Regions from separate parts of the Rossellomorea vietnamensis genome, predicted to be linked through region 1. Evidence: riboswitches for the same ligand, from Rfam matches in the RefSeq annotation. Region 1 holds a riboswitch; each other region holds the start of a gene.
The links. Region 1 has a riboswitch for S-adenosylmethionine ahead of N5C46_RS18510 (methionine ABC transporter ATP-binding protein). Riboswitches for the same ligand answer to the same signal wherever they lie in the genome.

Region 1 (2,270 bases):
TCAATCCGTCCCATTCCTATACGAAACCATCAACAAAATCCAAAACAACCAGTGGGGATAAGAGACCTTTATGAAAGGTCTTTTTATTTTGTGGATTTTCTTTCTACAAACGAGGACATATTTCTTGGGAAATGTTTCGAATCCCATCATTTTTTGACTGGTCATCACCCAATTTCTTACTGTTCGACAAATAAGATAAACTCATTCAAAACATGTCGAGAATGTCTAAAAGGGAAAAATACCTAAAAGTGGAATTGATACTATATAGAAGTTTCACTGGGAGGGTATTCATGCGAATATATTTAGAGGAATTAGTAGATCAGTGTCATTCAAGGTATCACTTACGACTCTTGTTTCCGGACAGCCCATTTGTTCTTCAATTTCAATGTGAAAAGGAGCGTTATGCGATCTCCGTTTCAAACAGAGGTTGTGCTGTATTGCGTGATGGTAGCAGGCAATCGCATTTTGATATTAAGGGAAAAGAGAAGGACATGCTATCCCTACTAACAGGAGAAGAGCGATTGTCTCAACTGATTGAAAACGGCATCCTGGAAGTCAAGGGGGGATACCGCCAGCTGTTATTTGTAGAATCTATCCTCTGGCTGACAAGGTCCAGGGTCAAGGAACCCGTCCAAGTATGAAAAACGTGAGAAAAAAGAATTGACACATTTCTATTTTCGATGATAGAATCTCTCTTGTAGCAAATTTTCAGAGTCTTTAACAATTCAAAAAATTAAATAAATCGATACTTTACTCTTATTTAGAGAGGTGGAGGGACGTGCCCTATGAAGCCCGGCAACCGTCAATGAAAATTGAAATGGTGCCAATTCACTCAAAGCATTTGCTTTGAAAGATGAGAGAAAGGATAGTCCTATATATGATTATGCCTTTCTGCTTATCGCAGGAAGGCATTTTTTATTGTATACGAAAAGGCTGTGGGGATTGCCCGGTATGTGCAACTGTAATTCTTATTAAAAAGGTCGTTTTACTCAGAAAGAAGGTGGAGACAGCATGATTAGCATTTCAGATGTAAAAAAAATCTATCAATCAAAATCTGGCCCGATTTCAGCCGTTGATGGCGTCAACATCGACATTGGCCAAGGGGAAATTTTTGGAGTAATTGGCTATAGTGGGGCAGGGAAAAGTACGTTGATCCGAATGCTCAATGGACTTGAAGTTCCCACAAATGGAACCGTGAACGTAAATGGACAGATTGTTTCCAAAGTGAAAGGGAAAGATCTTCGGCAGGCGAGGCAATCGATAGGGATGATCTTTCAGCATTTCAATCTCCTTTGGTCGCGTACGGTACTTGAAAATATCCAGTTTCCATTAGAAATAGCCGGAGTTTCTAAGAAGGAGAGACTGCGAAGGGCCAATGAATTATTGGAGCTGGTGGGATTGGATGGAAGAGGAGACGCCTATCCATCCCAGTTGAGCGGTGGACAGAAACAGAGGGTCGGGATTGCAAGATCCCTTGCAAATAATCCCGACGTCCTTCTCTGTGACGAAGCCACCTCTGCTTTAGATCCGCAAACAACCGATTCCATCCTTGATTTATTGGTGGATATTAATAAACGTTTAGGTCTGACCATCGTCCTGATCACCCATGAAATGCATGTGATCAAAAAGATCTGCCATCGTGTGGCGGTCATGGAACAAGGGAAGGTGGTAGAACTTGGGGATGTTCTTGAGGTGTTCAGAAATCCTAAAGAGCAGGTGACGAAACGATTTGTGAGAGAAGTATCTCAAGTGGAAGAAACAGGGGAAACGATCGATCACCTATTGGCTCAGTATCCGAAAGGAAAAGTACTGAAATTCACCTTCGTTGGTGAATCGACTGAGCAACCGCTCATTACCAGCTTGATCCGACGATTCGACCTGGATGTCAATATCCTTCAAGGACAGATTTCCCAAACGCAAAAAGGGGCTTATGGTACGCTGTTCGTCCATCTTGATGGAAACGAAGAGACGGTTCAGGCAGCCGTTTCCTTCGCTGAGGAACAGATGGTCAAAGTGGAGGTGATCGGAGGATGATAGAAAATATATTTCCGAATGTGGACTGGGAGAAGATGTGGGAAGCGACTGTTGAAACCCTTTATATGACGGGGATGTCAGTCCTGATTACCTTCGTGGTAGGACTGATTCTTGGGATCCTTTTATTTCTTACATCCAAGGAAAATTTATGGGAAAACAAGCTTACATATACGGTGACCAGTGCAGTGGTCAATGTATTCCGCTCGATTCCGTTCATTATCCTGATTGTATTACTG
Region 2 (2,270 bases), 340 kb from region 1:
ATGGCACTCTTCGTATTGGACAGCCCATCGATGAAATCAATATGGATAAACGTGGTTTTACCGGCGTCCTTCAGCTTTTTCAGATATCCGTTCATCGTAATTAAATTGCCTGTAAGGATGAACACGATGTTGGCGTTTGACTGTATGGCTTTGTCGAGGTCCTTTTCATCCTTGATGGAAGCGATGACCTGGGATTGGACTATGTCGATAATGTTTGGTTTCATGTAATTGGCCCCTTTGAAAAGTCTGAATATTTTTTCTTTTAGTATAGCACAGTTGTTTATGGGGTAGGCGATGACCTGGAAAAGTACGATATAGATAATATTTGGTCGCTCCTTTATGAGTGAATATAGTAGACAGCCTGTTAAGATAACTAGCACAATTATCGTTAGTGAGATCCGGGTAAGCACCAGAGCTAATCAATAGACGGAAAAATTCCGCTTAATTCGTCATTACTTTAAAAAAAAGCTGAAATAGACGGAAAAATTCCGCCTATTGACTCAAGAAATACAATATGAGGTGATTTTTCTGTGTGTAAGCGGAAAACCTCCGCTTATTTTCCCTCAAATCTAGTTCCAAACTGAATGTAACCGGAAAACCTCCGCTTATATCCTTGATCGTAAAGTGGGTCCGATTCCGTTTCTACCTTCTCCTTTCAAGTAATCTCAATTTCTCTTAAAGCCAAAAAATAGAGTAAGAACCGTCTCCGGTTTGCCCTCCATAATGAAATATATTGAAAAACAGGATTGACAACCCAGCTAAAATCCTTTACCATTACCCTAATGCAGAAACGCATCATAACTTTAACTTAATAAAGCGTTATCTTCTTATCCAGAGAGGTGGAGGGACTGGCCCTGCGATACCTCGGCAACGGGTTCTTAATGAATACCGTGCCAATTCCATCAAGTCATATGACTTGAAAGATGAGAAGAGCGGGACATATACATATTTGTGCCTCTCTTCTTATGAAGAGGGGCACTTTTTATTTTCACCCATGTCCTTATAACCCAGGCACCGAGAAGAATACATAACGAAAGGAGCAAGTTCTGTATGATCAGAGTTCAGAATGTTACGAAAGTATTCGAGACGAAGGATGGCCCATTCACTGCTTTGAGGGATGTTTCCTTTGAAGTGGAGAAGGGAGAGATTTATGGGGTGATCGGATTCAGTGGAGCGGGGAAAAGCACGCTTGTCCGCTGTCTCAATTTTTTAGAGAAACCATCTTCGGGTGATATTTTCATAGAGGGTCGCAGCCTGAAGGATCAGTCGGCCATCGATCTGAGGAAAGAGCGGCACCGCATCGGGATGATCTTTCAGCATTTCAATTTGTTTCAATCCCGGACGGTAGCAGGGAATATCGCCTACCCTCTGAAACTGGCAAAATGGCCGAAAGATAAAATCAACGAGAGAGTAAAGGAATTGCTCGCGTTTGTCGGACTTGAAGATAAAGCGAAGCATTATCCCGATGAACTGTCAGGAGGGCAGAAGCAAAGGGTAGGGATAGCAAGGGCACTGGCGACGTCGCCTTCGATTCTGCTCTGTGATGAAGCCACATCGGCACTGGATCCTCAGACGACGGAATCGATTCTCAATTTATTAAAGAGAATCAACGCGGAGTATGGCATTACGATCGTGATGATCACCCACGAAATGGGGGTCATCCGGGAAATCTGTGACAAGGTCGCGGTGATGGAAAATGGAGAAATCGTGGAAGAGGGAAGCGTCTTCGATATCTTCTCCAACCCCCAGACCTCGACGACGAGAAACTTTGTGAAGAGTGTCATGAATGATCAGCTGCCGGCATCGGTTCTTGATAAATTAAATGACAGCAAGGAAGGGCGTATCTGCCGCCTTATTTTCAAGGGGGATTCGACGGGAACGCCGATCCTTTCCGAAACGGCAAAGACATTCAATGCCCATATCAATGTATTATTCGGACAGATCACGGAACTACAGGGCAAGCCGTTCGGGAATCTCATCGTACAGATCATCGGCAGCAAGAACGAAACGGAAGAAATCCTGGAATATTGGAGAAACAGATTATTCGTAAGCGAGGTGGAGAAGCGTGCAAGTTAACTGGGAATTATTCTGGCCAAGAATTATTGAAGCGACATGGGATACCGTGGCGATGGTGTCATTCTCCCTTTTATTCGCCACGTTGATCGGGCTTCCCCTCGGCATCATCGTTGTGGTGACGAGGAAGGGGCACTTACTTGAACATAAAGCCGTCTTTTCAGTACTCAGCAGCATTATCAACGTGTTTCGGTCGA
Region 3 (2,270 bases), 1.9 Mb from region 1:
CGATTTCGCTTCCACAGATGAAGCAAGATTCCCCTTCACGGTTAAAGACCCAGTGACGATAGCGGGATCGCTTCACACCTTTGTCTTTCAGTTTCTGAGCAAGGACGGGATCATTGGTGATACCTCCAGTTTCATACGATTGCTTTACTAAATCCATCATCGCATGGGCAGCTTTGTTTAATTGATCTTCAGTACAGTCGACAGGCCTGAAGGAAGGATGTATGCCGGCAATAAACATAATTTCTGATCGCAAATAATTCCCGATTCCGGCGACAAAACCTTGATCAAGCAATAAAATCGACCATTTCCGGTTTCGGAATCTTTTGTCCTTCATCCGTCCAACCAGCTCATCTATGGATACCTCTTCGCTTAAAAGGTCTGGCCCGACTTTTGAGATGAATGGGTGAGATGGCACCTCTTCATCTCTGAGAACCTCGATATCCGACGCGCTATAGAGAAGGGCGGATTTTTTCTCGTTATGAAGGGCTAATCGAAGCTGGCGATTTGTTTTCGGGTAATTGTAGGTGTTTCTGATATACCATTTTCCGTAAAGTTGATTGTGGGAGTAGATGGTGTATCCATTGTCAAAGCGGATGAGCATGGCTTTTCCTTTCGTATCGACTCTTGTCACGTTAGACCCCTTCAGCAGTTCTCCATAGTCCTTTAAATGAGGGAAGGCAAAATAAACATCTTCCACTGTTTTATTTATAAGAGCACGCTCAACGTTATCGGCTGCTCTTCTGATTTCTGGACCTTCTGGCATGGCGGTTTCTCCTTTTTTACAATAGTTGTTCCCTAATTATACCTTCATGTAACCATTGGATGGGTTGGGCTACATTATCGGTTTCAGGGTCTTGACATTATTCCGATATATTGATAGAGTTTTAAAAAATCAAAATATTTTCTTATCCAGAGAGGTGGAGGGACTGGCCCTTTGAAGCCTCAGCAACAGGTCTGCGAAGATACTGTGCTAATTCCAGCGGGTGATTCAAACCCTGATAGATAGGAGCAATCTTTTATTTGTCGGTGACGCACTCGTTCAGGGTGCGTTTTTTGTTTGTTCACTCATTCCTCAATTAACTTAGAAGGAAGGGTGTTTGTATGGAAAACGCAGGACAGAGTTTCAAAAGAAAGATGAAGACACGGCATTTAGTGATGCTGAGTCTTGGAGGGGTGATCGGAACCGGGCTTTTCTTGAGTTCGGGTTATACCATTCATCAGGCTGGTCCATTTGGGACGATCCTTGCATATTTAATCGGTGCGCTGGTGGTGTATCTAGTGATGCTGTGTTTAGGCGAGCTATCTGTCCATATGCCGGAGACCGGATCCTTTCATAGTTATGCTGCAAAATTCATTGGTCCGGGGACCGGTTATACAGTGGGCTGGTTATATTGGCTGACATGGACGGTGGCATTGGGGTCGGAGTTCACGGCGGCCGGCTTGATGATGCAGCGCTGGTTCCCTTCGATTAGTGTATGGATTTGGAGCGCGGTCTTCGCTGCGTTGATTTTTTTCCTTAATGCATTGTCGGTGCGTTTTTTTGCTGAATCTGAATTTTGGTTTTCTTTAGTGAAAGTGATTGCGATTGTGGGGTTTATTGTGATTGGGGCAGGGGCGATATTCGGGTTCATCCCCCTTGGTCATTCAGAGCCCGTTCCATTTTTCTCGAATATCACCGATTCAGGGTTATTTCCGAACGGGGCATTTGCCATCTTGATGACCATGCTTGCCGTGAATTTTGCTTTTTCAGGAACAGAACTGATCGGAGTAGCGGCGGGAGAAACAGAGAATCCATCCAGATCGATTCCTAAAGCCATCCGCACTACGCTTGTGAGATTGATTCTCTTTTATGTAGGGACGATTGTCGTGTTATCTGCATTATTACCGAGCCAGTCAGCCGGTGTATTGGAAAGCCCTTTTGTCGCAGTGCTTGGACGGATTGGAATTCCTTTTGCCGCAGATATCATGAATTTTGTCATTATCACGGCTATCTTATCAGCGGCAAACTCAGGTCTGTATGCTTCTTCCCGAATGCTATGGTCTCTGGCTGATAAGCAAACGATCTCCCCGATTTTCGCTAAATTGACTGATAGGGGGATCCCTCTTAATGCGATTGTGTGTAGCATGCTTGGAGGGGGACTGTCCTTGCTTTCAAGCATCATTGCACCGGGGACGGTCTACATCGTATTGGTTTCGGTCTCAGGTCTTGCCGTCGTGATCGTGTGGATGAGCATCAGTGCTGCTCAATTTCTATTTCGAAGACAATACAT

Region 2: linked by a shared signal. The riboswitch ahead of N5C46_RS20310 (methionine ABC transporter ATP-binding protein) and the one ahead of N5C46_RS18510 (methionine ABC transporter ATP-binding protein) in region 1 are both predicted to bind S-adenosylmethionine.
Region 3: linked by a shared signal. The riboswitch ahead of mmuP (S-methylmethionine permease) and the one ahead of N5C46_RS18510 (methionine ABC transporter ATP-binding protein) in region 1 are both predicted to bind S-adenosylmethionine.

What each region holds. Positions count from the first base shown of each region.
Region 1 is NZ_CP104558.1:3,628,911-3,631,180, forward strand. Features, by position in the region: gene N5C46_RS18500 (thioredoxin family protein) at 1-61, shown strand, start outside; gene N5C46_RS18505 (SCP2 sterol-binding domain-containing protein) at 291-641, shown strand; SAM riboswitch class I at 754-860, shown strand; gene N5C46_RS18510 (methionine ABC transporter ATP-binding protein) at 1,012-2,034, shown strand; gene N5C46_RS18515 (methionine ABC transporter permease) at 2,031-2,270, shown strand, end outside.
Region 2 is NZ_CP104558.1:3,969,055-3,971,324, forward strand. Features, by position in the region: gene N5C46_RS20305 (glycerol-3-phosphate responsive antiterminator) at 1-224, opposite strand, end outside; SAM riboswitch class I at 825-930, shown strand; gene N5C46_RS20310 (methionine ABC transporter ATP-binding protein) at 1,051-2,076, shown strand; gene N5C46_RS20315 (methionine ABC transporter permease) at 2,129-2,270, shown strand, end outside.
Region 3 is NZ_CP104558.1:1,739,180-1,741,449, reverse strand. Features, by position in the region: gene nei (endonuclease VIII) at 1-763, opposite strand, end outside; SAM riboswitch class I at 903-1,009, shown strand; gene mmuP (S-methylmethionine permease) at 1,102-2,270, shown strand, end outside.